Regions from separate parts of the Shewanella alkalitolerans genome, predicted to be linked through region 2. Evidence: predicted binding sites of a transcription regulator. Region 2 holds the regulator's gene; each other region holds the start of a gene.
What was found. The regulator FliA, encoded in region 2, starts transcription of late flagellar genes. The targets are predictions, from matches to a motif close to CTAAAGNTNNNNNNNNNNNNGCCGATA.
Positions count from the first base shown of each region.

Region 1 (9,890 bases), 220 kb from region 2:
CAGGCGAGAAGCCCTAAGCGCTCGGCCTGGCTATGGTGCACCAGGCGGCCCGAGTAATCGCTATAGCTGGCGCCGACGCCCTGCAAATAGAGTAACTTTTCTAAGCCCATCGCCCATTTCCCTGCTAGTCAGTCAAACTGCCCTATTTCCTTGAGCAGTAAACATGCCAAGCACAGGTAACAGCTTGACGACAGATTTATGTCAATCAGATGAACTCTTTTTAAGCCTAATAATCAACAGCTTATGAAATCATCTTTTCGAATAAGACAGACTAGGTGACTGGACGCTCAGGCGTTTGACGAAAATCAGCCTGCACAAATATTGTGCAGACGACCTAATTCGATGCACAGAAAATAAACAGCTGATTATCGGGTGATTTGGCCTCAACGAGTCAATTTCAACTTATGAAAGTTGCCGTGATAGATTTTCGAAATTGAAAATCAGTCAAATTTCGTATTTGTCATAAATTTACAAATTTAGTCGTATTGATCTAAGTTTTTGCCATGCTTTCGACTGGATAACCGCTAATTATGAGGAAGATCACACCTTTGCGATAACCGCGTTGGTACTTTAGTTACCAGAAAAGATAACAACTTTTAACTTTAAGCATAAAAAAGGTGATTTTATGGCTGCTAAATTTTTTATCCCATCAGTCAACGTATTGGGACAAAATGCTGTTGACGACGCAATTGGTGATATTAAAACCTTAGGCTTTCAGCGCGCACTGATCGTCACCGACAAGCCACTGGTCGAGATCGGCCTGGTTGGTCAGATCGTCGAGAAGTTTGGCGCGGCGGGCATCACATCGACTATCTTCGATGGCGTGCAACCTAACCCAACTGTAGGCAATGTCGAGGCGGGTCTGGCGCTGCTCAAGGCGAATGATTGTGACTTCGTGGTATCTCTGGGCGGCGGCTCACCACACGACTGCGCCAAGGGTATCGCCCTGGTTGCCACCAACGGCGGCAACATCAAGGACTATGAAGGCCTGGATATGTCGGCTAAGCCACAACTGCCGCTGGTCGCCATCAACACCACAGCCGGTACTGCCAGTGAGATGACACGTTTCTGCATCATCACAGACGAAGCCCGTCACATCAAGATGGCGATCGTCGACAAGCACACCACGCCTATCCTGTCGGTGAACGATCCCGAGCTGATGCTGCTCAAGCCTGCCGGTCTGACTGCCGCGACCGGTATGGACGCCCTGACACACGCCATCGAAGCCTATGTCTCTATCGCCGCCAACCCTATCACAGATGCCTGCGCCATCAAGGCGATCGAGCTTATCAAGGGTAACCTGGTGGAAGCGGTTGAGAACGGTCAGAGCCTGGAGGCCCGCGATCAGATGGCTTACGCTCAGTTCCTGGCGGGTATGGCCTTTAACAACGCCAGCCTGGGTTATGTACACGCCATGGCGCACCAGTTAGGCGGTTTCTATGACCTGCCACACGGCGTCTGTAACGCCCTGCTACTGCCACACGTTCAGGCCTACAACGCGCAGGTTGCCGCGCCGCGTCTTAAAGATGTTGCCAAGGCGATGGGTGTCGATGTCAGCGCCATGACTGACGAGCAAGGCGCAACGGCCGCAATCGAAGCGATCAAGGCGCTATCTGTCGCGGTGAAGATCCCAGAGAACCTCACCAAGCTGGGCGTGAAGGCGGAAGATATTCCAACGCTTGCCGACAACGCATTGAAAGATGCCTGCGGCCTGACCAACCCTAAACAGGCGACCCACGAAGAGATCTGCCAGATCTTCACCAACGCGCTATAGGCTAGCCTAGCAAGTTTCGAATTTCTCCCTGCAAGTAGAAATTCCAAGGCCCACCTCTGGTGGGCCTTTTTAATGGCAATCTTAACCCTCTCCTGTCGAGGTGTTGAGCGTGCATTGTCACCGCTCGGCTCGAGCAGCTCCTTAAGCCCACACAGTTTTTATCAGCCAGCTCTGGATTCATACGCTTTTTATTCGTCGCTTGTTACTAGTTGGCTTGCTATTAGTTCGCTTGTTATTGGCTAGCGATTAGCCATTCGACATGCGGGCTGGTCGAGACTAACACCCACTCGAGCAAGGCCACTTTTATCGAGCTTCCCGAGTCAAAGCCTCGGCAAACGGCCGTGATACAAACAAAATCACTCATCTAATGGAGAAACACCCGGCTTTTCGAAGTTTTTATCATAAAAATCCAGCACTAATAGCTAAATACTCTTTTCACGCCACACTTTTGGACTAGTCCCTTCGGATACATGTGTTATAAAATGGTGTCAGCTCGCTTTTTCCCTGCAAAGATTCAGCTAGCTAAAAGGCTCGTCGGCAACTATTGCCGACGAGCCTTTTTCTTCTCCCTGATGTTCCGCACTATCACTTGACTTCGACCACTCAGCCGTGACAATGACCAATGAAAAAACAAAAGTGTTCAAGAGGCAGTAACTTTTTTATTCCCATAAGCCCATGAAAGCACTGCCATATAAATTTTGCCCAACAGATATCCTCCATGATGGCGAAAATAACCCCTAGGTAAACAGCTAAAGTGTGTTATCTTAGCCGGGCTCTGTTGTTCAGGGTTATTAGTTTAAAGTATCAAGTAAAAGTCAAAACCTTAGTCAAATCTTCACCATTTTTGTCCTCAGTTTTCCCTTAGCTTCATCGTAATACTCAATAATTCAACGGCTCGGCATACCGCAATGTCGCGGATTTTTATATGAATTAAATAAGGGACAAATATGTCTAATACAACTGGTACCGTTAAGTGGTTTAACGAAGATAAAGGTTTTGGTTTCATCGAGCAGGCAAATGGCGGCGCTGATGTGTTCGTGCATTTCCGCGCTATAGTATCCGATGGATACAAGACGCTAGCCGAAGGCCAAAAGGTCACCTTCGATATCGAGCAAGGTCAAAAAGGCTTGCAAGCAGCGAACGTAGTTCCGGCTTAATCGAACGGTTCGATAAAAAAAGGCGACTTGAAGTCGCCTTTTTTGTGCCCAGATTTTAAGCTTTAGCTCAAGTTTTAACTATTGGCTCGTCGCGCCTTCACCCTTCATGCGCTCACGCAGCTTCTGCATGATGACGTAAAACACAGGCACCAACAGGGTACCCACCAGAGTCGCCGCCATCATGCCGCCGAATACAGAATACCCCAGGGCGCGACGACTTCCTGCGCCGGCGCCGGTGGCAATCACCAAGGGTAATACCCCCAGCAGGAAAGAGAAGGCGGTCATGAGTACGGCGCGAAAACGCAGGCGCGCCGCGGTTTCTGCCGCATCCAGAACACTCTTACCCTCTTCCCTGAGCTGTTTGGCAAACTCGACGATCAGGATGGCATTCTTACAGGCCAAACCGATCAAGAGTACTAGGCCTATCTGGGCATAGAGGTTGAGCTCGCTTCCCACCAGCAAGATGTTGAGGAAGGCCCCCAGGATGGCGATAGGCACCGCAAGCATGACGGCGAAGGGAATGCTCCAACTCTCATACTGGGCCACCAGGAACAGATAGGTAAACACCAGGGCCAGGGCGAAGATCAGCGGCGCTAAGTTACCCGCCTTGATCTCTTGATAGGTCTGCCCCGTCCACTCAAACTTGTAGCCCGCCGGCAACGTCTCCTGAGCCGCCCTTTCCATGGCGGCGATGGCGTCGCCCGAGCTAAAGCCAGGGGCCGGGAAGCCGTTGATGGTGGTCGAGCTAAACATGTTATAAGCGTTCATCACGTCCGGCCCCAGGATAGGCGTCACCTTCACCAGTGTGCTCAGGGGCACCATCTCGCCACTAGCCGAGCGCACATAGAAGCTGGCGATATCCTTGTCGGAATTTCGAAACTCGCCTTCGGCCTGGAGTATCACCCGGAACACCTTACCGAAGCGGTTGAAATCGTTGACATACATAGAGCCGAGCATGGTCTGCATGGTAGAGAAGATCTCATTTAAGGAGATCCCCAACGCCTTAGCCTTGTCTCTGTCCACATCCACATACATCTGCGGCACGTCGGCGCGGAAGTTACTAAAGGCCATGGCGATCTCAGGCTGTCCGTTGGCCTTCATGATAAGCGCCCGCATCACAGAGGCCAGCTCCTGGGGCGAACGCCCTTGGGTGTCCTGCAGCACAAACTCGAAACCGCCGACGCTCCCCACCCCCGGGATAGGTGGCAGCGAGAAGGCCATCGCCTTCACCGACGGATTGGCGGCATACTTGGCCTGCAACTTGGCGACGATCGCCGCCTCCACCATGTCGGGCGAGTCGCGCTCCTCCCAGGTCGACAGGGTCACGATCATCAGGCCGCCGTTAGAGGAGACCGAGCCGGTCAGGATACTGAAGCCACTGGCATGGATCACATTCTCCACCCCAGGCTCTTCCAGCGTCAGCTTGACCAGGTTACGCATCACCTCTTCGGTGCGGTTAAGCGAGGCACCATCTGGCAGCTGAATATCCACCATGAAGGCCTTCTTATCCTCCATGGGCACGAAGCCCGATGGCAACACCTTGGCGATGCCGCCAGTGACGCCGATCAGACAGGCATAGGCCACGCCCACCAGCACCAGCTTACGCACCAGTGAGGAGACCAGCTTCATATAGCCGCCGGTAAAGCGCTCGAAGTAGGTGTTAAACAGGTAGTGGAAGCCATGGGTATGTTTCTTGGGCGGCTTTAACAGGGAGGCGCACAGGGCCGGACTCAGGGTCAGGGCGTTGACCGAGGAGATAAGCACTGAGATACAGATAGTCACAGAGAACTGGGCATACATCTGCCCTGTGATCCCCGGCATCACCGCCGTGGGGGCAAACACCGCCAGCAGCACCAGGGTGGTGGCGATAACGGGGCCCGTCACCTCCTTCATCGCCTTGGAGGTCGCCTCGGTGGGCGACAGCCCCTCATCTTCCATCAGGCGGGTGACGTTCTCCACCACCACAATGGCATCATCCACCACGATACCGATCGCCAAAATAAGCGCGAACAGAGAGACTGTGTTGATGCTCATGCCGAAGGCCAACAGGAAAGCGAAGGTACCTATTAGCGAGACGGGAATGGCGATCCCCGGCACTAAGGTCGAGCGCGCATCCTGCAGGAAGATGTAGACCACAAACACCACTAGGGCGACCGAAATAAACAGGGTCTGCACCACCTCGGTTATCGAGGTCTCGACAAATTCTGTGGTGTCATAGAGCACCTTGTACTCGAGGTCGTCCGGGAAGCGGCTGGCGAGGGTATCCATCTCGGCCTTGATCGCCTTGGCGACCTCCAGGGCGTTGGCGTCCGGCGCCTGATAGATGGCGATGATGGCTGAGGGTTTGTTGTTCAGCTTACCCTGGGCGTCATAGGTCTGAGAGCCCAGCTCGACCCGGGCGACATCTGAGACGATCACCTTAGAGCCATCGGGATTGGCACGGATCATCACCCGGCCAAATTCCTCGGGGTCTTTCAGACGTCCCTTGGTCTGCAGGGTATATTGAAATTGCTGCTGGGGATCCACGGGCGCGGCGCCGATACGACCGGCGGCCACCTGAATATTCTGCTCTCTCAGGGCGGCGATCACATCGCTGGCGGTCACGCCAAAGCTGGCCATCTGATTGGGATCTAGCCAGATACGAATGGCGTAATCCAGGGCGCCGATCACCTGCACCTTAGATACCCCATTCTGCCGCGCCAGGGCGTCTTTGACGTTTAGGCCGGCATAGTTGGTAATAAACAGCGAATCGAAGGTCTCGTTGGGGCTAACCAGGTTTACCACCATGAGGATGTTGGGGCTCTGCTTCTCAACCTTCACCCCTTGGCGTTTCACCTCCTCGGGCAGTCTGGGCATCGCCTGCTGCACCCGGTTTTGCACCTTCACCTGGGCCATGTCGGCGTCTGTGCCCACATCGAAGGTGACGTTGAGGGAGTAGCTGCCGTCGTTGGCGCTCTTGGACTGCATGTAGAGCATCCCCTCGACGCCGTTGACCTCCGCCTCTATGGGCTGGGCTATGGTGTCTTTGACTATGTCGGCGCTGGCCCCGGAATAGCTGGTGCTGACGCTCACCTGAGGCGGCGCAATTTCGGGAAACTCGGCCACCGACAAGATGGGGATGGAGATCAAGCCCACCAGGGTCAGCACGGTTGAGATCACGAAGGCAAATTTCGGCCTATGAATAAAAAACTCACTGATCATAATGACCCCCGATTAGGCATCGTTAGCTTCTTGGAAAGGCACCGCTTGCTGCTCGACGGCCTTCACCTCGATACCCGGACGGATCTTCTGCAGACCATCCACCACGATACGTTCGCCCTCGTTAAGGCCACTGAGCACGCGCCAGTCGACGCCGAATCTGTCACCCAGTTCGACCACCCGCTTCTGCACCTTGTTGTCACCATCCAGCACCATGACGAAACGTCCCTGCTGATCTTCCTGCACCGCCGCCTGTGGAATTAAAATGGCCTGCTCACTAATGGGGGACTCGATAACCAGAGTCACAAACAGCCCGGGCAGCATCAGCTTACTCTCATTATTGAAGGTGGCCCTGAGCTCCAGGGTGCCGGTGGCGGCATCGACCCTATTGCTGATAAAGTCGATATACCCAGTCTCGTCGAACATGGTGCCGTTGGGCAGGCGCAGGCGGATCACGATATCCGAGATCTTCACCTCATGTTTGGCGGCCTTGGAAAAGTTCTGTTTGGCGGAGATGATGGTCTTCTCGGCAACCTGGAAGTTGACCCACATGGGCTGCAACTGCACCAGGCTGGCCAGCTCAGACTGAGGCGTGATGATATCCCCCTGACTCACCTTGGCGCCGCTGATGCGGCCCGAGATGGGGGCGTAAACCTTGGTATAGCTGAGCTGCAACTCGGCGGCCTTCACCGCCGCTTCGGCCTGCACCACACCCGCCGCCGTGGTCAGCTTACGACTGGTAAGCTCATCCATGTCCTGGGCGCTGATCATGCCATCGGGTAGCAGGCGACGGCCACGCTCCCAGTTCATCACCGCCACATCGCGAGAGGCGATGGCCTGCTTGAGCACCGCCTGTTGCTGCGCCAGCTCGGCCTCAAAGGTGGAGGGGTCTATCTCAAACAGCAGCTCGCCGGCATCTATGTCTTCCCCCTCGACAAAGGTGCGCTTCAGCAGCTGTCCCTGGATCTGCGACTTGATCACCACATCTTCCGATGCCCGGGTGCGACCAACGATCTCCGTCTTGGCGCGGATCTCCTTAACCTGGGCGGTGTTAACTATCACGCTGGGCATAACGGCGGGCCCGGGGGCTGGCGCCTTGCCGCAAGCCGCGAGCAGCAGCGCCGCGCTAAACAGGGTGAGTCGAGAGAGAGGTGAAGCGTTTCTACCAAGCATTAGGGCCTCCAGAGCGCCAAGCGACAATTCATGGATAACTTTCATCAGACGGCAGACAGATGTGAATGACGGGCAGTGTCATTTACAACTGCTTATCATATTAGTAACAAGCTAATACTTTCACCAGGAATAGCAAGGGCAATTAACTGACTCATTTGGCATTTTTTAAATTTTTCATCTTGGATTAACGGCGCGGGTCAGTGGATTTTTCTGAGCGCAAGTTTTGACAAAATAGGCCGATTCGGGAAAAAAACGTCTATTAGCTGATGCTTTATTAAGCAGATGGCAAAATGGGCTTAAAAATGAGACACAGCACAAGGTTATGGCCAATCCTATCGTGCTACAACAGGTTAAGGGTCTTCTCCCATGGCCGGGTAAATCGGCAAATACTGGACGAATAGTTGTTGACCCTAAAGAAATGCAGTGCCTATGATGGCCCTTGTATCCATAATCAGGAAGGTAATTTATGACAGCCATTTCTCATGTCTATAACTATACAGTCAGATGCCCGCATATTAAGGATCCCGCTCACCCAACCACCTGGCAAAACCATATCGAATTCAATCAGTCATGCGAAATAGGCCTGAGTCGCATCACCAAGTGGCACGACAGATCCGGTCACCGCATCTTCGAACATGACGGCTTTACCATCAGAGAAGCCGATGGCGAGAGCGCCTATTTCTCGATGCAAAGCGACCGCCTGAAAAATGATGGCCATGTATTAGTGACCTTTAAGATCTTCATGGACGATGCCACCAAAGACAGCTCGGTACAGGAGATCATGGCTCACCTTATTGAGGACTACCGTCAGCGCCTCGCCAAACTCTCCTAATCGTCGCTAAACCACCTCTCCAGGAGCCAGATCACACACTCGATCTGGCTCACACTTTTCTGCTCACAAAACAATCTAGATCACATTTACGTTGCACCAAAATGTGACAAATACAGAATAAAACCGCAGAAACCACAAACGACACCACTTACAAAACAATTGGTTATGTATAAAACCGCTATTTTTACCCGCTTAATCACGCCAATTTAGGCTAATTGCCAAAATATCACCTCAAGCTTACACTTTTCTCGATTCAAGACAGTTTTGCTGGCAGAACAATGCCGGGCAATCATCAACTTAAGCTGAATATAGGAGCAATAGCCTCATGGGTGCAGTGGCCAATATCGTCATCGTTGGCGGTGGTGCGGGTGGAATGGAGATAGCGACCAAGCTAGGTCGTAAACTGGGACGTAAGGGCAAGGCCAAGATCACCCTTATCGACTGCGCCGACAGCCATATCTGGAAACCCCTGCTGCACGAGGTCGCCACCGGGGCGCTGGATATCGGCATAGATGCCATCAGCTACCGAGGTCATGCAGCCGCCCACGGCTACCATTTTCAGCAGGGGGCGATGACAGATATCGACCGCGAGCACAAGCAAGTGATCCTGGCCCCCATCTTAGATGATAAAGGTAATGAGCTCCTGCCCGCCAGGCGCATAGACTACGACTATCTGGTGCTGGCCATCGGCAGTATCGCCAACGATTTTAAGATCCCTGGGGTCAGGGAGCACTGCGTCTTCCTCGACAACACCCAACAGGCGATGCAGATCCGCACCATGCTGCTCAATAAATTTATGCGTTATGCCAGCCATCATCAGCTAGACGACAAGATCAAGATCGCCGTGGTCGGCGCCGGGGCGACCGGCGTCGAGATGTCTGCCGAGATGCACCATGCGGTCGAGCAACTCAGCGGCTTCGGCTACAAGATAGACACCAGCCTGTTAGAGGTCACGTTGATCGAGGCTGACTCACGCATCCTGCCCAAGGTGGAGAAGCAGGAGATCTCCCAGGCGGTAACGAACCAGCTTAATCAGATTGGCGTTCGGGTCATGACCAATACTCGTATCGACCGGGTGGATGAAAATGCGCTGCATACCTGTGACGGCCAGACCATCGCCAGCGACATGACCATCTGGTCCACCGGGGTGAAGGCGCCCGACTTTATGCGTGAGATTGGCGGCCTGGAGAGCAATCAGATCAATCAGGTGATGGTTAAGCCCAACATGCAGACCACCCGGGATCCCCACATTTTCGCCATCGGCGACTGCGCCGCCTGCCCACAGCCAGACGGCTCCTGGGTGCCGCCGAGGGGCCAGTCGGCGCGGCAGATGGCACTGATGACGGCGGACAACATCAGCCTGATGCTAGTCGGGCACCCCCCCAGCAAGGAGTACCTCTATAAAGATCTCGGCTCCCTGGTAAACCTGTCCAAGTTCCATACCGTGGGCAACCTGATGTCCTTCATCGGCGGTGGCGTATTGGTGGAGGGCAAGATAGCCAGGTTCGTCTATACCTCGCTCTATCGGCGCCATCTAATTGAACTACATGGGATCTTTAAAGGTACCCTGTTGATGTTTGCCAAGGGGATCAGCCGCATCATCCACCCTCACCTCAAGCTGCACTAAGACGTTCACCAAGTAACAGTCGAGGCGCTAATCGAGTGCACAGCCCTAGCCATTATGAGCCTCCCTTTTGGGGAGGCTTTCGCTCGATGGGCTAACGGGTTAAAATGTGACAACTTTTGTCAACAAGAG
Region 1 is NZ_CP080422.1:1,301,444-1,311,333, reverse strand. It holds gene malQ (4-alpha-glucanotransferase) at 1-110, opposite strand, end outside; gene yiaY (L-threonine dehydrogenase) at 626-1,774, shown strand; gene cspE (transcription antiterminator/RNA stability regulator CspE) at 2,722-2,931, shown strand; gene K0J45_RS05835 (efflux RND transporter permease subunit) at 3,010-6,132, opposite strand; gene K0J45_RS05830 (efflux RND transporter periplasmic adaptor subunit) at 6,145-7,302, opposite strand; gene K0J45_RS05825 (cytoplasmic protein) at 7,769-8,134, shown strand; gene K0J45_RS05820 (NAD(P)/FAD-dependent oxidoreductase) at 8,460-9,761, shown strand.
Region 1: the regulator FliA is predicted to act here: its motif matches at 7,518-7,544, upstream of K0J45_RS05825 (cytoplasmic protein).

Region 2 (9,890 bases):
CCATGGGGTTTGTCACCTTGCTTATTATGCAGACCTTCGTGTTGACCGGACAGATCATTGGCATGCAGACCAGCTTAGGTTTCGCCTCTATGGTGGATCCCGGTTCAGGCCAGCAGACTCCGGTTATCGGTAATTTCTTCTTGTTGCTGACGACCATGATCTTCCTGGCGGTGGATGGTCATCTGGTGATGATCCGCATGTTGGTGGCCAGCTTCGATACCATTCCCGTGTCCATGCAAGGAATAAGCATCGCCAGCTATCGGCGCCTGGCCGAGTGGGGCGCCTATATGTTCGGCGCGGCGCTGACCATGTCTATTTCGGCGATTGTGGCGCTCTTGCTGATCAACCTCTCTTTCGGGGTGATGACCCGCGCCTCGCCGCAACTTAACATCTTCGCCATCGGCTTCCCCGTGACCATGGTGAGCGGTTTGATTATTCTCTGGTTGACCTTGACGCCTATCATGGCGCATTTCGACGAGGTCTGGCGTTCGGCCCAGTTGCTGCTGTGCGATCTGGTGCAGCTGCAATGTAGCACTGCTGGGAGCTTCTGATGGCCGATAACGATACCAGTCAGGAGAAGACCGAAGAGGCGACCCCCAGGCGACGCGAACAGGCGAGGGAGAAGGGGCAGGTCGCCCGTTCTAAGGAGCTGGGCACCTCTGCTGTGTTGATGTCGGCGGCGGCAGGGTTTGCCGTCATAGGGCCGAGTCTGGGGCAGTCGCTGATGAGCGTGATGACTAACCTGTTTACCATGAGCAGGCAGGAGATCTACGACACCAACAGCCTGTTCAACATCTGGATGATGGTCTTCAAGGAGCTGGCGATCCCTATGGCCAGCTTCGTGCTGTTTCTCGCCTTCGTTGCTTTCCTGGGGAACGTGGTGCTGGGCGGGATCACCTTCTCCGCCAAGGCGTTCATGCCTAAGGGCAATAAGATGAACCCCATCAGCGGCTTTAAGCGTATGTTCGGGGTGCAGGCCCTGGTGGAGTTGACCAAGGGGATCGCCAAATTCTCCGTGGTGGCGCTGATGGCCTATCTGCTGCTGAGCTACTATTTTACCGATATTCTTACCCTGTCCCAGGGGCATCTGCCGGGCAATGTCTTTAATGCTTTGGATCTGCTGGTGTGGATGTTTATTGTGCTCTGCTCCTCTACCGTGATTATCGTAGTGATCGATGTGCCGTTTCAGATCTGGAACCATAACAAACAGCTGAAGATGACCAAGCAGGAGATCAAGGACGAATATAAAGACACCGAGGGGCAGCCGGAAATGAAAGGCCGGGTGCGCCAGATGCAGCGTGAGATGGCGCAGCGGCGTATGATGGCCGAGGTGCCTAATGCCGACGTGATTGTTGTCAACCCCGAGCACTATGCGGTCGCGGTGAAGTACGATGTGACCAAGGCCGCCGCGCCCTATGTGCTTGCCAAGGGCGTGGATGATGTTGCCTTTAAGATCCGTGAGATCGCCCGCGAGCATGATGTGGCTATCGTCTCGGCGCCGCCATTGGCCAGGGCCATCTATCACACCACCAAGATAGATCAGGAGATCCCCGAAGGGCTGTTTACTGCCGTGGCCCAGGTATTGGCTTATGTGTTCCAACTGCGTCAGTATCAGCAAAAAGGTGGTAAGCGGCCGACGCCGATTCCTATCAATCAGCCGATCCCCGATGAGCTAAAATACTAAAGGTTTAAGGCATTTAGCAGTTAGTCTGTAACTGTCTTGTCCGATATTTGTTCGATTGTTATCCGCTCGAGTCGCTGCGGGCTAAGCCGGCCTTAAGTTGGCGTACTTTTTGCTGAAACCTAGCTAGATGTCAAAGTTCAGGCGCTAGATTGATGGATTTGAAAGCAACGCTCGGTCAGATAAAACAGGTAAAACCCGCCAATTTTAAAGGGATAGGTACGCCCATATTGGTGCTTGCGGCACTGGCGATGATCGTCTTGCCCATGCCGGCCTTCCTGCTGGATATCCTGTTCTCCTTTAATATCGCCTTGGCCCTGGTGGTCTTGCTGGTGGCCATCTATACCGACCGCCCCCTGGATTTTGCTGCTTTTCCAACAGTGCTGCTGGTTGCTACCTTGCTGCGTTTGGCGCTGAACGTCGCTTCGACCCGTATCGTCTTGCTCGAGGGGCACAACGGTGGCGACGCCGCCGGTAAGGTGATTGAGGCCTTCGGTTCCGTGGTGATTGGCGGTAACTATGCCGTGGGTCTGGTGGTGTTTCTTATCCTGATCATCATCAACTTCGCCGTGGTAACCAAGGGGGCCGGACGTATCTCTGAGGTGAGTGCTCGCTTTACCCTGGATGCCATGCCAGGTAAGCAGATGGCAATCGACGCCGACCTTAACGCCGGGATCCTTAATCAGGATCAGGCGCGTATTCGCCGCGCCGAAGTGACCAAGGAAGCCGACTTCTATGGTGCGATGGATGGTGCTTCTAAGTTTGTAAAAGGCGATGCCATCGCCGGTATCATGATTCTGGTGATCAACATCCTGGGCGGTTTCGTCATAGGTATGGCGCAGCATGGGCTGGACTTCTCCTCTGCGGTCGAGATCTACACCCTGTTGACAATCGGTGACGGTCTGGTGGCGCAGATCCCTGGCCTCTTGCTCTCTATCGCCGCGGCCTTGATGGTGACCCGTCAAAACGAATCTGGCGACATGGGACAGATGGTGATGAGCCAGATGTTCGACAACCCTAAGTCGCTGGCCATCGCCGCCGGCGTCCTGCTGACCATGGGCATAGTGCCTGGCATGCCGCATTTCGCTTTTCTCAGCTTTGGCCTGATCACCGCGGGCGGCGCTTATTTTCTGCATCGTAAGAAAGATCTCGACAGACAACGCGCCTTGGAGATCGCTAAGACCTCACCTGCGACTCCCGGCGATGCCAAACCTAAAGAGCTTAGCTGGGATGATGTGCAGCAGGTGGACACCATTGGCCTGGAGGTGGGCTACCGCCTGATCCCTCTGGTGGATAAGGGCCAGGGTGGTGAGCTGCTGGGCCGCATCAAGGGCGTGCGTAAGAAGCTCTCCCAAGAGCTGGGCTTTCTTGTTCCCGCCGTGCATATTCGCGATAACCTGGATCTGGCGCCAAACACCTATCGGATCTCCCTGATGGGCGTGGCTTCTGGTGAGGCGGATATTCGTCACGACTGTGAGCTTGCCATCAACCCCGGTCAGGTATATGGACCATTAGATGGTGTCGAGACCACAGATCCCGCCTTCGGCTTGGAAGCCGTGTGGATCGCCCCTGAGCTCAGAGAACATGCTCAGACGCTAGGTTATACCGTGGTGGATGCCGCCACCGTAGTGGCGACTCACCTGAGTCAGCTGTTAACCAACAACGCCTCCAAGCTCCTGGGCTACGAAGAGGTACAGCAGCTGATGGATATGCTGGCCAAGCATTCGCCTAAGCTGGTCAGTGGCTTCATTCCCGATGTCTTGCCGTTAGGCACTGTGGTCAAGGTAATGCAGAACCTGCTTAACGAAGGCGTGTCGATCCGCGACCTGAAGACCATAGTCCAGACCCTGCTCGAGTACGGGCCTAAGAGTAACGATACCGAGGTGCTTACCGCCGCCGTACGTATTGCACTTAAACGCATGATTGTTCAAGAAATAAGCGGCCCAGAACCGGAAATTCCTGTCATAACTTTGGCGCCTGAATTGGAACAGATGTTGCATCAGTCTATGCAGGCAACGGGAGGCGAGGGGCCGAATATCGAACCTAGCCTTGCCGAGAGGATGCAAAAGTCGTTACTCGACGCATCCCAGCGTCAGGAGATGGTGGGCCAACCAGCCATCCTACTGACATCGGGTATGTTACGTTCGACGCTGTCGCGTTTTGTTAAACATACGATTCCAAATCTGCGGGTGATCTCTTACCAAGAGGTACCCGATGAAAAACAAATTCGCATCGTATCGGCGGTCGGTCAGTAGAGGGTATTTAATTGAAAATAAAACGTTTTTTGGCAAAAGACATGCGCTCTGCATTGGCCCAGGTGAAAGAGACATTAGGTTCGGATGCGGTGATCATGTCGAACAAGAAAGTTACCGGCGGTATCGAGATCGTCGCCGCGGTAGACTACGATGAGCCTAAGCCGAGCGTGGCGAAAAATGATGCCGTGCCTCTGTCACCCAGCTTTCTCGATCTGGCCGAGGAGAAGGTTTCTATCGGTCGTCAGCCCATCAAGACAGAGTCAAAAAAACAGCCATCACCCGTGGCCGATTCGCTGCAAGCGCTGCTTGAGCGTCAACAAAATCGCGTCAGTCAGCAATTAAGCCAATCGAATGAAGCACTCGAGATGCCTGCCTGGGCCCAGGGATTGAAGGCACCAAGCGATGAAATAGCCTCGCCTAATATGCATGGCAGCAAGCAGGCTAATCCCCATGCCAACACACATGAGAGCCAGAATTTTAACCGTGCCAAGCGCGATAAGAGCGCGCCGGCCAGCGAACTCGAGTCTATGCGTGAGGAGTTGGCATCACTCCGCAACCTACTGACACATCAGGTGACCTCACTGCTGACCGAGCAGAAGAGTCGTCTGGATCCAGTCGGCGCCATGCTAGAGAGCCGCCTGCTGGACGCCGAATTTAGTCCTGAGGTTGCCGCTAAGTTATCGGCCCTTAGCGAGCACTATATTCCGGCAGATTTGGTGAAGGCCTTGCCACGCAGTCTGGCGAATATGCTCGACAACCAAGGGGACGACATCGTTCGTCAGGGCGGTGTCGTCGCCTTCGTGGGCCCAACTGGTGTGGGTAAGACGACGAGTGTCGCAAAATTAGCCGCTCGATTCGCTGCACAGCATGGTTCAGATCAAGTTGCACTCATTACAACCGATCATTATCGCATTGGAGCCTATGAGCAGCTGGCAACCTATGGCAAAATAATGGGGTGCCCGGTCAAGCAAGCTCATGATCTCAATGAGTTGGAACAAATTCTTTATCAGTTCCGCAATCGCAAGCTAGTATTGATAGATACGGCGGGCATGGGACAGAGAGATGTGAGATTGTTCCAGCAACTTGATAATTTAACTGCAAATAGCAGATTACCTATTCGCAGTTATCTGGTACTGTCATCTACAAGTCAAAGAAGAGTGCTTGAAGATGCCGTCGCGCAGTTTACCCGGATTCCATTATCCGGTGCGATTTTGACCAAATTAGATGAATCAGTGGCCTTGGCACCGGCGTTGAGTGTGTTGATTCAAAGTGGATTACCTTTGAGTTATGTCACCGATGGACAAAGAGTGCCAGAAGATATGCAAGTAGCCGACACCTTAGCCTTAGCCAACAAGGCCCTGTCGGTACTCGAAAAGAAAGTGCAACCAATACAGAATAACGAAAGGTCATATGAACAGGCCTACGCATTTGAGTAATATAATGAGTCGGGATCAAGCAAGCGGTTTACGTATGATGAATCAACCATATAACGAAAAAGTAAAAGTAATTGCCGTAACCGGTGGTAAGGGTGGCGTAGGTAAAACCAGCGTATCGATCAATACCGCCGTCTCCCTGGCCGAGAAGGGCAAGCGCGTGCTTGTGCTCGATGCCGACTTGGGCCTGGCCAACGTCGATGTCATGTTGGGCCTGAGAGCCGAGCGCAATCTCTCCCACGTATTATCTGGCGACGCCGACCTTGACGATATTATCGTACGCGGTCCTAAGGGGATTGGCATTATTCCAGCCACCTCTGGCACCCAGGCCATGGTCGAGCTGACACCGGCGCAGCATGCGGGTCTGATCCGTGCCTTCAGCGAGATGAAGACCCAGTTTGATATCCTGGTGGTCGATACCGCGGCAGGTATCTCAGACATGGTTCTCAGCTTCTCTCGTGCCTCTCAAGATGTGTTGGTTGTGGTGTGTGACGAGCCGACCTCTATTACCGATGCCTATGCTTTGATTAAGATTCTTAGCCGAGAGCATGGCGTATTCAGATTTAAGATTGTGGCAAACATGGTCAGAAGTTTGCGAGAAGGGATGGAGTTGTTCGCTAAACTTAGCAAGGTAACCGACCGTTTTCTCGACGTGGCCCTAGAGCTGGTTGCGACTATCCCCTTCGATGAAAACCTTCGCAAATCAGTTCGTAAACAAAAGTTGATCGTCGAGGCATTTCCTAAGTCGCCGGCGTCAATTGCTTATCACGGCCTAGCGAATAAGATTATTAGCTGGCCAGTGCCACAACAACCGGGCGGACACCTGGAGTTCTTTGTAGAGCGATTGGTTCAACGTCCCGAATATCAAGAGGATCGTACGAGTGAGTAAAGCCGCTGCGTATACTTGTTTAGATAACAAAGCTTCTATTGTCGAACAGTATGCACCGTTGGTAAAAAGGATTGCTCACCATTTACTCGCTCGTCTACCCGCCTCGGTGCAATTGGATGATCTGTTACAAGCAGGTATGATGGGCCTGCTTGAAGCCTCGGCCAAGTTCGATGGCAGCAAGGGCGCCAAGTTTGAAACCTTCGCCGGTATCCGTATTCGCGGCTCCATGCTCGACGAGATTAGGCGAGGAGACTGGGTACCCAGGTCGGTTCACCGTAATCAGCGACGCATAGCCCAGGTGATTGACGAGCTAGAACAAGAACTTGGACGTGACGCAAAAGACAATGAAATTGCGGATCGACTTGATATGACGCTCGATGAGTACCATCATATTCTTAATGATGTTTCTGTCGGGAAAGTAGTTGGAATTGAAGATCTTGGTGTATCGGTCGATGTAGTAAGACAGGAAGACGATCATCAGGACGACGCATTTGAGTCACTGGCAGAGACACAGTTCCACGAGGCCCTCGTCGAGGCGATTAAATTACTGCCAGAAAGAGATGGATTAGTTTTGTCGTTATATTATGACGAAGCATTAAATTTAAAAGAGATCGGTGCCGTACTTGATGTCAGCGAATCCCGAGTAAGCCAGATACACAGCCAGGCGATGCTCAGACTCAAAGCTAAACTCAAGCATTGGACCAAAATATAACGATTACATGAGCAATATAAAAACAGCTCCGCGGAGGAAACCTTGGACAAGAATATGAAGATTCTCGTTGTTGACGACTTCTCAACAATGAGACGCATCATCAAGAACTTGTTGAGAGACTTGGGTTTTAATAACACTCAGGAAGCAGATGACGGTTCGACAGCCTTGCCTATGTTGCAGAAAGGCGATTTTGACTTTGTCGTGACCGATTGGAATATGCCTGGCATGCAGGGGATCGACCTGTTAAAGGCTATCCGTGCTGATGACAACCTGAAGCACATTCCTGTGTTGATGGTGACTGCGGAAGCGAAAAGGGAACAGATCATTGCAGCGGCGCAGGCCGGTGTGAATGGCTATGTGGTGAAACCTTTTACTGCGGCGACATTGAAAGAGAAGTTAGACAAAATTTTCGAACGACTCGGTTAATCAAGGTTGAGCTATGCAGGCAGAAACTTCAGGGCTGATCAATCTAGCACAGGCCAAGCAACTCGTTGATCTGCTAGAGGCGGGTCAACAAGAGATGGCCGATGAGCTAATTCGCGATATCGCCAGCCCGATTCAGAAAGAGCTGTTTGACGAGGTGGGTCGCCTAACCCGTCAGCTTCACAGTGCCATAGTGGACTTTCAGGTGGACGGTCGCCTCGTGGAGCTGGCTAATAGCGAAATTCCCGATGCCAAAGAGCGCCTCAATTATGTCATCGACATGACTGAGCAGGCCGCCAATAAAACCATGGACGCCGTCGAAGAGTCTCTGCCCCTTGCAGATGCCCTTACCATGAACGTACAGGCCGTTAAGCCTTCCTGGGATCGCCTGATGCGTCGAGATATTCAGCTGCACGAATTCAAGGCGCTCTGCCATGACGTTCAGCAGTTCATCGAGCGTAGCGAATCCGATTCCAATCGTTTAAAAGAGTTACTCAACAACATATTGCTGGCCCAGGACTTCCAAGATCTGACCGGACAGATGATCCGCCGGGTGATCGAGCTGGTGCGAGAGGTTGAGAATAACCTGGTCTCTATGTTGACCGTATTTGGCGAGCAGCCCGCCACGGATAAACCCCGTGCATCTGAGAAGTGCGTCGAAGCTGAAGGTCCTATTATGAACGCTGATCAGCGTGATGATGTCGTGACAGGGCAAGATGAAGTCGATGACTTGCTGTCGAGTCTAGGTTTCTAAGTAGGAGTCATATGAATGTCCTTTGATGTTGATGAAGAGATACTGCAGGACTTTTTGATTGAAGCGGGCGAGATCCTTGAGCTTCTCTCTGAACAGCTGGTGGCGTTAGAGAATAACCCCGACGACACCGAACTACTCAATGCCATCTTCCGGGGATTCCATACCGTTAAAGGCGGCGCCGGCTTCCTGAGTCTGACGCCCATGGTGGATGTTTGTCACGAAGCGGAAAACACCTTCGACCTGTTGCGTACAGGTAAGCGCAGCGTTTCTGCCGAGCTGATGGATATCATTCTCCAGGCCGTCGACACCATCAACTCTATGTTTGCCGAGACCCAGGCGGGTGTAGAGCAAAGCCCTGCCGATGAAGGCCTGTTAGCAAACCTTAAATTATTGAGCTCTGGTGGCTTATTGCCATCTGAGCAGGGCGGGGCGTCAGCCGAGGCCGTTGCCGAAACGCCGGTTGAACCGGCTGTCGAAATACCAGCAGATGATGGTATCGAGCTGTTTGATATGCCGCTCGATGACGGTGTCGAACTGTTCGACGAGCCGGTAAGTGATACGCCCGTGACCTCTATCGTCGGAGAAGGCGATATCGATGAGATCGATGAATCTGAATTCGAAGCCCTGCTCGATGCCCTTCACGGCAGTGGTAAGGGCCCATCAAGTACGGCGCCTGCCGGTGCGGCGCCGATTCAGGCGAGCGATAGCGACGACATAACAGACGATGAGTTCGAGTCGCTGCTCGATGAACTTCATGGCTCGGGTAAATTCCAGGCCCCTTCGGCCCCAATTGCCAAGGTGCCTGAGCCAACCTCGCCGCCGGTGGATGCCGATGAGATCACCGACGATGAATTTGAAAAGCTGCTCGATGAGCTGCATGGCGCCGGTGCCGGCCCTGGCAGCGAGACCAGCAAGCCTGCGACTCCGGCGGCCCCTAAGGCGCCAGAGGTCTCCGCACCTAAAATGGCAGCTCCTGCGCAACCGAGTGTTAAGGCACAGCCCGTTGAGGTGCCAGCTCCTAAGCCTGTGGTGAAAGAGAAGGCCGCGGCCAAGGCGCCAGCGACCAATATGCCTCAGGCGGAAACCACAGTGCGCGTCGATACCGCGCGCCTGGATCAGATCATGAACATGGTCGGTGAGCTGGTATTGGTGCGTAACCGCCTGCTTAGCCTTGGGATTTCCCGCGATGATGAGGATATGTCTAAGGCGCTGGCCAACCTGGACCTGGTAACTGCCGATCTCCAGGGGGCGGTGATGAAGACGCGCATGCAGCCGATCAAGAAGGTGTTTGGCCGCTTCCCTCGTGTAGTACGTGACTTAGCGCGCAGCCTGAATAAAGAGATCGATCTTCGCATGATAGGTGAAGATACAGATCTGGATAAGAACCTGGTTGAAGCCCTTGCAGATCCTTTGGTTCACTTGGTGCGTAACTCGGTTGACCATGGTATCGAGATGCCCGACGAGCGTGAAGCTAATGGTAAGTCGCGTACCGGGACTATTACCCTTTCTGCCAGTCAGGAAGGTGACCATATCCTGCTCAAGATTGAAGATGATGGCGCGGGGATGGACCCAGATAAGCTCAAGCAGATCGCCATCAAGCGCGGCGTGCTCGATGAGGATGCGGCGGCGCGCATGTCTGATGAAGAGGCCTATAACCTCATCTTCGCCCCAGGCTTCTCTACAAAAGTGGAGATCTCCGATATCTCAGGCCGCGGCGTCGGCATGGATGTGGTGAAGACGCGT
Region 2 is NZ_CP080422.1:1,522,283-1,532,172, forward strand. It holds gene fliR (flagellar biosynthetic protein FliR) at 1-551, shown strand, start outside; gene flhB (flagellar biosynthesis protein FlhB) at 551-1,684, shown strand; gene flhA (flagellar biosynthesis protein FlhA) at 1,837-3,936, shown strand; gene flhF (flagellar biosynthesis GTPase FlhF) at 3,948-5,372, shown strand; gene K0J45_RS06800 (MinD/ParA family protein) at 5,377-6,258, shown strand; gene K0J45_RS06805 (RNA polymerase sigma factor FliA) at 6,251-6,970, shown strand; gene cheY (chemotaxis response regulator CheY) at 7,013-7,396, shown strand; gene K0J45_RS06815 (protein phosphatase CheZ) at 7,410-8,147, shown strand; gene K0J45_RS06820 (chemotaxis protein CheA) at 8,163-9,890, shown strand, end outside.

Region 3 (9,890 bases), 550 kb from region 2:
GCAGGCTATCTTGCGCGGCGCCGCTGCAAATAGGGAGTGGCGAGAGGTTGGCTGTAGTGTGTCGACTCTAAACTTGAGTTGCTCGCGGTAGTAGTCAAAGATACGCCCCTCTAGGATGATGGCATCGACCCGCCCGGAAAACAGCATCATCACCTGACTCTTCTGACTATTGGATTCGCCATATTGTGGGTTACTGAGCGCCATCTGATAGAAGTCTCTACCTAAGTATTGGGTCGCGTTCTGAAACCCCATGACAGAGATCCCGGCCAGATCGGCAACCGAGTCGATCACAAGTTTATTGCTGGCCAGGGTGAACACGCTGTTTTGGTAGCTGATTAGGCTGCGGGTGTAGTAGAGACCCGCCAAGTTTTCCGGTGCATTGATGAGGCAGTCGACATTGCCACTGGCGACCTGACGAAAGGCTCGCTTATTGGGCGACAGATAGATATGGCCGATCGATAGGGACTGCTTGGCTAACGCGGAGGCGAGACGCTCATATTGAATTCCACTTTGACCGTTGGCAAAGAAGTAAGGGGGTATGGTGTTGCTGACCGCAAAGGAGATCTCAGTATTAGCATTTTGTGCCAGGAGTGGGTTAGAAACTAGCATAAAACCAGATGCCAGCAGCAATCTTCTCATCGGGGGGATGGTTACCTCAACAGGGGCTGTAGCGCCATCGGCGCCGTTTCGAGAGCCTCAATATGACTCTCTTATGACCATTAATAATCTACTATAGATAGGCTTTTGGTCGATTTCCAGATAAATGTTAACACTTTGTTTTGTTACTTCTGTTTTTTCTAGCAGGCTTAGCTGAGGAAGTTTTAAATAAAAATAATAATTTAATCTTATATAACAGATGGTTATTTTTATCTTCTTTATTTTATTAATGTTTGGTTGCAATAGCGGTGGATACTGGATAAATTGAAATCAGTAGTGCAATAGAGAGACCCTTATTTAATCCAGAGCCGGAGTGGAAAATAAATATCATGTATTATCAAACTGATGACGTTCGCATTAATAAAATTAAAGAGTTGTTACCCCCTGTCGCTATCCTCGAGCGATTTCCGGCAAGCGAAAATGCATCGGCAACAGTGTTTAACGCGCGGCAGAATATTCACAATATCCTGAAAAAAGAAGATGATCGTCTGTTGGTGATCATCGGGCCTTGTTCTATCCACGACCCTAAGGCGGCGCTGGAATATGGTGAGAGACTCGCCAAATTGCGCGAGCAATATAAGGATCAACTCGAGGTCGTGATGCGCGTCTATTTCGAGAAACCGCGCACCACAGTGGGCTGGAAGGGCCTAATCAACGACCCTTACATGGACAATAGCTTCAAGCTGAATGATGGCCTGCGCACAGCTCGAAAACTGCTATTAGATCTCAATGAGTTAGGCGTACCGACCGCGGGTGAATTTTTAGATATGATCACGCCTCAATATGTGGCGGATCTCATGTGTTGGGGCGCTATCGGTGCTCGCACCACAGAATCACAGGTACACAGAGAGCTGGCATCTGGTCTCTCTTGCCCCGTCGGTTTTAAGAATGGTACCGATGGCACCATCAAGGTGGCTATCGATGCTATTGGCGCCGCCAGTGCGCCGCATCATTTCCTGTCGGTGACCAAGTATGGTCATTCGGCGATCGTCTCCACCAATGGCAATCCTGATTGTCACATCATTCTGCGTGGCGGCAAGGAGCCTAACTATAGCGCCGAGCATGTGCAGGCGATCAGCGAGCAGTTGGCTAAGGCCAAGCTGCCGCAAAATATTATGGTGGATTTTAGCCATGCTAACAGCAGCAAACAGTTTAAGCGCCAGATGCTGGTGGGCGAAGATGTGGCCAGCCAGGTGAGCGCCGGTGAGCGGGCGATTTTCGGTGTGATGGTTGAGAGTCACCTGGTTGAGGGACGTCAGGACTATATCGAAGGGCAGCCGTTGTGTTACGGCCAGAGCATCACAGATGCCTGTATCGGTTGGGAAGATACCGAAACCTTGCTGGCAAATTTGAATCAGTGTGTGCTCGAGCGCCGCAGCTAACGCTATGCCAGCTTTGCCCAAGGTTTTGTTAGTTGCAGAGTTAGTGACAGTCGCTTGATGCTATGTAGACCTGAAATGAAAAAGGAAGCCAATTGGCTTCCTTTTTTGCGTTCTGCTGGCCTGTTTATTTGGCTTGTTGTTTCACCAGATATTCGTTGGCTTTAGCAAGACTGCCAAAAGACGATATTAAATTGTTTTGACCCTTTTGTTGGATTTCTGGGCTGTTCGATTCTGTCATCATCCATACCCAAGTTTGTACCAATGGCAATGGAGGGTATTGCACGTCAGATGATTGTGGCATATCGGCTTCCTTTAAAAATTTGGGGTTATTCCCGCTCTGCTTTTTACTCAGCTTGAACTGCCTTAAGCTGATCTTGAGATTATCAAAATCTCCGGCAAGAGATAACAATAATTACCCCGTTGAAACACTAAACTGATAATTATTCTCTCAAGAATAATGCTTTTTTCTGGTTTTGACATCATTTAATCAGTCAAAAGTTGTACCTGTTTGTACTGGGGACTGCGCCAAAAGTCTGATATTGACCTCCTTATCTAAGGCAAAATGCTAACCCCTTGGCAAAGGCGGATAATTGAGCTAGTGGCGGATGAGCCTACTGAGGTAAGATGGTGTATGTTATGGCTTTTATCTTAATCTCACCTAAATGCCATCGTCCTTATCTTGATGCTAGCTGGAGTTGCCATGCGTCCCACGCTCTATTTTGATGGTCCTATCGATAAACTGAACTGGCATGTCCTGAAATTGCTTTGGCCCTATTTGTTGGAGTTTAAGGGGCGGGTGATCTTGGCGCTTGCTTGTCTGGTGGTGGCCAAAATGGCGAGCGTCGGCCTGCCATTCGTACTCAAACAGCTGGTGGATACCCTGAGTGAGGCATCTCGCGAGCAGATGATCGCCGTACCCATCGCCTTGGTGCTCGCATACGGTAGCCTGCGCCTGCTCAATACGGTGATCTCAGAGGTGAGAGACACACTATTTGGCCGGGTCACAGAGCGGGCGATAAGGCGCCTTGGCTTGTCTGTGTTTGACCATCTGCACCGGCTGGATCTGGCGTTTCATCTTGAGCGGCGTACCGGGGGACTGTCGCGGGATATCGAGCGCGGTACCAGCGGGGTCAGCTTCTTGATGCGCTTCATGGTATTCAACATAGTACCGACCCTACTTGAGATAGCCCTGGTCGTGGGCATCTTGCTGTATAACTATGGCTGGGCATTTGCGTTAATTACCCTGAGCGCGGTCGTCGCCTATATTCTCTTCTCCATCTTCGCCACCGAATGGCGTACCGGCTTCGTGCGGGAGGCGGCGATGGCCGATTCTCAGTCCAATACCCGCGCCATAGATAGCCTGCTTAACTATGAGACGGTGAAGTACTTTAACAACGAGGCCTATGAGTCTGAGCAATATGATCATGCTCTCGAGCGCTGGGAAGTGGCCAAGCGTAAGAATCGACTCTCATTGTTTGCGCTCAACGCCGGTCAGGCGCTGATCATCTCGCTGGCGATGACCCTGATGTTGGCGTTGGCGGCGACTCAGGTGAGCCAGGGTGCCATGACCATAGGTGACTTTGTGCTGATCAACGCCTTCATGATGCAGCTGTTTATGCCGCTGAATTTTTTAGGCTTCGTCTACCGCGAGATCCGCGGCGCCCTGGCCAACATAGAGCGCATGTTTAGCCTGTTAGACAGGCAGCCCAAGATTGAGGATGCCCCCGATGCGACATCGCCCCTTATCACCCAAGGGAGCCTTAAATTTGAGGGGGTGAGTTTTCGTTACGGTGACAGGCCTATCTTGTCCGATGTGAGTTTCGAGATCCCCGCCGGTCACAAGGTGGCGATAGTGGGGGATAGCGGCGCGGGAAAATCTACCATAGTGAAGCTGTTGTTTCGCTTCTATGAGACGCAGCAGGGGACTATCACCATAGATGGCCATGATACCAAGGCGCTGACTCAACACGCGCTGCGCAGCGCCATCGCCATCGTGCCCCAAGATACCGTGTTGTTTAACGACTCCCTGCTGGAGAATATTCGTTATGGTCTGCCGGGGGCGAGTGATGAGCAGGTGAAGGCGGCGATAGAGCTGGCGCATCTGTCAAACTTCGTCTCGCAACTCAGCGAAGGCTGGCACACTAAGGTGGGTGAGCGCGGGTTAAAACTCTCCGGCGGCGAGAAGCAGAGGGTAGCGATCGCCAGGGCGATCCTCAAGGGCTCGCCCCTGTTGGTGTTCGATGAGGCGACCTCTTCTCTGGATAGCCATTCAGAGCAGGCGATCCTCAATGCGCTCAAGGAGATGGCCAAGGGGCATACGAGTCTGGTCATCGCCCACAGGCTGTCGACGGTCGTGGATGCCGACCAGATCTTGGTGCTGAGTCAGGGCAAGATAGTCGAGCGTGGCGATCATCAGAGCCTGTTGGCGGCCGATGGCCTGTATAAGAAATTGTGGACCGTACAAAATCAGCATTAATTGTGTGGGATTAAGTATTCGTTCAGGTTTGATTTGCATAATATTTGTTAATAACAAACCTACGGAGGCGGTCCCATGAAAAACATCCCTATACATGCAAGTATCGAAGGCCAGGCGCGGATCGTAGATACCGATTGGCTAGCCATCATGGCGACCTTAAGAGAGCGAGGATTGGGACAGGAGGAGTTGGTGGTCGTCTATGCCCAGCTGAGCTCCTACCTGAGGGTCACGACACGGGGCTTGACCCTTGCCATGATCCCGCCCTCGACCGTAATCGAAGGCCTTACGCGTGAAGTAAAGCATTACGCGAATGACTATGCGGGGATGATGTAGGGTTTGCCGCCAGACTGGCTGGCAGAAGGACTAGGCAGTTTTTGAGGTGTTGATCGGCTTCCAACCGTCACAGAGGAGGCTGAGCTTGGTATTTTGCGGCTCATAGGGGGTCAGTCTAATGATCTCTCCACCCTTGAAGCAGATTGTCTCGCCTTCGATAACCGTTAATCGGTTGCAGTTTTGACAGCTAACCGACAAAGGTTTACTTTTATTTCCCGCTCCAAAAAACGAATTACTCACCAGTGATTCTCCGTGGCTGCGCTTAATGTCAGCGCGTGCTGCTATTCCATATATCGCTAATGTAATCAAGTTTAGATCATAAAGCTAGCGCTATCTAGACTAATGTCTAATCCTTATTGGGTATTGCCTGAAGTTGCACCATATTGGGTTTTTATCAGGCTACTTGCGCCATCTTGGGGCAGGGAAAGGATAAACAAATTGTCATATTCATCCTCTCTCAATTGAGGTATTTCGGGTCCTCGAAGTGCCTTGATGATTAGTGGCACAGTATTGGAGTGGCCGGCAATGATCACATTGCCCTGCTGCGCCATCACCTTGTCGGCAATGGTTGCAATATGTTTGTCCAAATCCTTGCCTGCGTCGATGACAACTAAAGGAATTCCTCTGGCGATAATAAGCGGCGTTAAGGTTTCCTGGGTGCGCTTAAATTGTGTGGATATGGCTAGGCTGAGTGGGGTATCGCCCAAGCTTTCAACCAATGCCTGTGCTCGCAACTTGCCCGCGTCATTCAAGCTAGGGTCGCGTCCCTGGTCGGCTTTTTCGGCATGACGCACCAGAATTACCGTCTTGCTGGCGATCGCTGGATTGGCCTGCGCCATCGGCAGGTATGCTACCAGGGCGAGAAGTCCAAAGCTGATGAGTCGTAACATGGGAACCCTTATTTAATTAACGAATTGGTTAGCATATCGCACTTTGGGTGAATTGCCGATGACAGATTAATTGGGCATTTGCGCTAAAGTTGCTTGCAAAATGGACGATAATAATAGCTGAGGGTTAATTTAATTTGGTGAGCGAGGCGATTATGGAGATTCAAAATCACGGCGGAGCCGTATCTGCGGCGGCGCACAACAAGACAGATTCGACGACTAACCATGGTCAGCAAGTCTCCGAAGTGGCCAAGAACAAGACGGCCTTGGCGGCCAGTAAGCACTTGATGAATAAAATGATCCTGGAAGCGCAGCAAGAGGTGAACTTGAGCACGGGCAATGAGCCCATGCAGCTGCTGTATAAGGCGGCTATAGAGGCGATTAATGAAGAGCTGGCACCGACCATGGGCGAGCACGCCATCGAGAGGGCGGCGGCTCAAGGGGTGGATAACTCTCCTGAGGCGACGGCCGAGCGTATCGTCAGCTTTGCGACTCAATTCTTCGCCATTCATCAAGGGCAAAACAGCAGCATGTCCTTCGGTGAGCAACTTAGCTCCTTCATGGACATTATCGGCGGTGCCATTGACCAAGGTTTCGATGAGGCCAAAGATATCCTCTCCGGACTCAAGGTGCTTGAAGGCGATATTGTGGCTGGGGTCGACAAGACCTATGGCTTAGTACAGGAAGGGCTGCAGGCATTCAGAGACAGTTTCAATCAAGAAACAGAGCAAGAATAAGGCCTTCTGACTTCCATTTGATTTCGGTAAACCCCTTAAGATAAGGGGTTTTTTGTTGTCTTGACTCGGATAGAAAATCTATGAATCATGGGAGTATCAGTATCGATTGATGCCAGCAGAGGTGGGGATATGTGGGGAGAGGCAAAGGTTGTAGAGCGGATTGACTGGAGCGATCAGTTATTTACCCTGAAGCTGTCGGCCGATATCGGCGATTTCATTGCCGGACAATTCATTAAGTTGTCGCTGCATATCGACGATAAACGTGTCGCCAGGGCCTATTCACTGGTCAATGCGCCCGATGCGCCGCTGCTGGAGGTGCTGGCGGTCAGTGTCGACGATGGCCTGCTGTCGCCTAAGTTGCAGGCCTTAGCCCCGGGAGACAATGTCGATATCTCCACCAAGGCGGCGGGTTTCATGACGCTGGATGAGATCCCAGCCCAGGGCAAGCATATGTGGTTTTTTGCCACAGGAACCGCCGTGGGCCCCTTTATCTCTATGATGAGAACCACCGAACCCTGGCAGCGTTTTGAGCGGGTGATCTTAGTCTACGGCGTGCGCTATCAAGAGGATCTCGCCTATTATGAAGAGCTTAAGGCGTTCGAGGCCAAATACCCCGGAAAGTTTACCTTAGTCACCTCAGTGACTCGGGAGCCGGTGGAAGGCGCGCTCAGTTGCCGCATCACCCAAGGTATCGAGTGCGGTGTGATCGAGCAGCAGGTCGGCCTCAAGCTGAGCGCGCAAGATTCACAGGTGATGATCTGTGGCCATCCAGAGATGATCAAAGAGCTCAATACCCTGTTGCTGTCCCGCGGGCTGGCTAAGAACCTTCGCCGGGCGCCAGGGCAGGTCACCGTCGAGAAATATTGGTAGAGGAAGTGAGATGCAATTACTCTTTTCGCCGGCGTCACCCTACGCCAGAACCGTGCGGGTCGTTATCGCGCAGTTTGCCATCAGGGGCATCGAGCCGGTCGCCGTCAATCCACTTGAGAATACCGAGCTATTGCTGGATGCCAATCCGCTGGCCAAGATCCCTTGTCTGCTGTTAAACGATGGTGGCACCTTGTATGACAGCGAGGTGATCCTGCGCTACCTAGATCATGAGTATTGTGGTGGCGAGCTGTTTGGACTGCCCGGTGATTCCTGGTATGGCGAGACCCAGTATTCCCTGATTAAGGGCTTGCTCGATAGCGCGGTGGCCTTAAGGCAGGAGCAGATGCGTGACGATGAGGGTTTGCGTAGCCCATTTTGGACGGCCCGGTTTGAACAGGCCTTACTTAGGGGCTTGGCGCAGATAGAGTTGATGGCCATTTCTGGCCACAGCAAGGTGTCCTTGCAGCAGATCTGTCTCGCCTGTTTGTTAGAGTATGTAGATTTTCGTCATCCGGATCTGGATTGGCGTAAGGTCGCCCCGGCGACGGCTAGATGGCTACAGACCTTCTCCAAGAGCGCAGCAATGTTAACCACGCGTCCCCACGCCTAGGCTGTATCACTACAGAGTTTGCACTCAAGGATTTGGGTGTAGTAAGAAGCTGTTGGCGCTTTTCAGTTAGCTGTTAGTGGCGTGTATCGGTATGGCGCCGTCCCTTAGCCGGTTGACTGCGCCGGTTAGGCTCGCCAAACACACCATAGAGTTCACGGGTCACACCGAAGTCGACCCGCCTATCGTCAGTTTGTTCTCTCCTGTCTTCATGATGTCGATATCGACAGCTACATTCGCCCTCACTGCAGCTGGGAAGTGGTAGTGTTGGTGCGTCTTTGGAGAGGAATCGTTTGCCTCTTAATTTCTTCGCGCTGCCACACAGGCCCTCTTCGTTGACGATCTCGACACAGTGATAGGGATGGCTGGTATTAAGGCTGTGCGTCGGCGCATGGGGAACTGCTTCGCTGATCATCCTGGTGCTCAGGTTGGCCTGTGGCACGGCGGCTCTGCGGGCCCGCCTGACTCGTACCCGAGTAAATCTATGTTTAAACAGGAATAAAATAAGAATGACGGCGAGTATCAGCGCGAGAATTTCCAGAAACATGTGAGATCCTTTTTGTGGCCGAGTCCTTTGAGTCTAGTCAGCGAGGCTTTTTTGGTCAAAATGAGCGGCCTTTTGGTCAAAATGAGTGGCGTCGCAAATTTTGACGGATCTCACTTGCCGTTTCCTGTCAGATTGATTACTCTTGTCGCAATTGATAATTATTATCATTAACTTTATCGCGGAGTATCTGCATGAGATTCATGAAACGTTTGGCTGTTCTGGGTTTTGCTTGTGTCACTTCAATGGCCAATGCGGCCGACAGCATCACGGTTTATTCCTACCGACAGGCTTTCCTTATCGATCCTATTTTGGCTGACTTTACCAAGGAGACAGGCATCAAGGTCAATCTGGTATTTGCCAAACAGGGCATTGCCGAGCGAATCGCCCGCGAGGGACGCCTATCTCCTGCGGATCTCGTGCTTACCTCAGATTTCTCCCGTTTGATGGAGCTGGCGAATAAAGGGTTGGTGGCCTCGGTCGACAGCGAGACCTTAGCGCAGAACATTCCTGCGAATCTTCGCTCGCCCAATGGCGATTGGTTTGCCCTGACGAAACGCGTGAGAAATATCTACTCTTCTAAGGAGCGTCTCGGGCCCTTGGAGCTCGATTATGAAGATCTGGCGGATCCTAAATTTAAGGGCAAGATCTGTACCCGTAGCGGTAAGCATCCCTACAACATCTCTCTGGTGGCGTCGATGATCGCCCATCATGGTGAGGCAGATACCAAGACCTGGCTGGAAGGCGTTAAGGCAAACCTGGCCCGCAAGCCACAGGGTAATGACAGGGCGCAGGTGAAGGCGGTTAAAGAGGGGCTGTGTGATATCGCCATAGGTAACAGCTACTACCTGGGTAAGATGTTGCAAGATCCTAAGCAGGTACCTTGGGCCGAGGCGGTCAATATCAACTTCCCGAATCAGAAAAATCGCGGTGCTCACATCAACGTCTCAGGTATGGCCCTGGCTAAGCATGCCCCAGCGCGCGAGAACGCCATCAAGTTGATGGAATACCTCTCGGGTCAACAGGCGCAGCAGACCTATGCCGAACTCAACATGGAATACCCAGTCAAGGTGGATGTGAAGCCGTCCAAGCTGGTAGCCTCCTGGGGTGACTATAAGGCCGATGAGCTGCCCATCCACAAGCTGGCCGAGTATCACGGCGCGGCGGTGAAGTTGCTCGATCAGGTTAAGTTCGATCTCTAGTGCTAGGCGGTCGTTGCTTAAAAGATAGCCTTCCTTCGGGAAGGCTATCTCGTTTTTATGCCGCATGGGTCATTATTCAATTAATAATCGTTTGCGTTTAAGCTTAGATTTAAGTTGGTCACAGATAATGGCCTGACTCGCTTTATTGAGATTTTCTATGATTTTAGGCTTTCCCAAATCCTGGTCGACCCTAAG
Region 3 is NZ_CP080422.1:971,602-981,491, forward strand. It holds gene K0J45_RS04335 (substrate-binding periplasmic protein) at 1-609, opposite strand, end outside; gene aroG (3-deoxy-7-phosphoheptulonate synthase AroG) at 987-2,039, shown strand; gene K0J45_RS04345 (hypothetical protein) at 2,164-2,448, opposite strand; gene K0J45_RS04350 (ABCB family ABC transporter ATP-binding protein/permease) at 2,740-4,515, shown strand; gene K0J45_RS04355 (hypothetical protein) at 4,591-4,848, shown strand; gene K0J45_RS19735 (hypothetical protein) at 4,879-5,088, opposite strand; gene K0J45_RS04360 (phosphoglycerate mutase family protein) at 5,202-5,738, opposite strand; gene K0J45_RS04365 (DUF5610 domain-containing protein) at 5,891-6,472, shown strand; gene K0J45_RS04370 (ferredoxin--NADP reductase) at 6,602-7,342, shown strand; gene K0J45_RS04375 (glutathione S-transferase N-terminal domain-containing protein) at 7,353-7,952, shown strand; gene K0J45_RS04380 (hypothetical protein) at 8,026-8,496, opposite strand; gene K0J45_RS04385 (Fe(3+) ABC transporter substrate-binding protein) at 8,688-9,695, shown strand; gene K0J45_RS04390 (ABC transporter permease) at 9,853-9,890, shown strand, end outside.
Region 3: the regulator FliA is predicted to act here: its motif matches at 5,822-5,848, upstream of K0J45_RS04365 (DUF5610 domain-containing protein).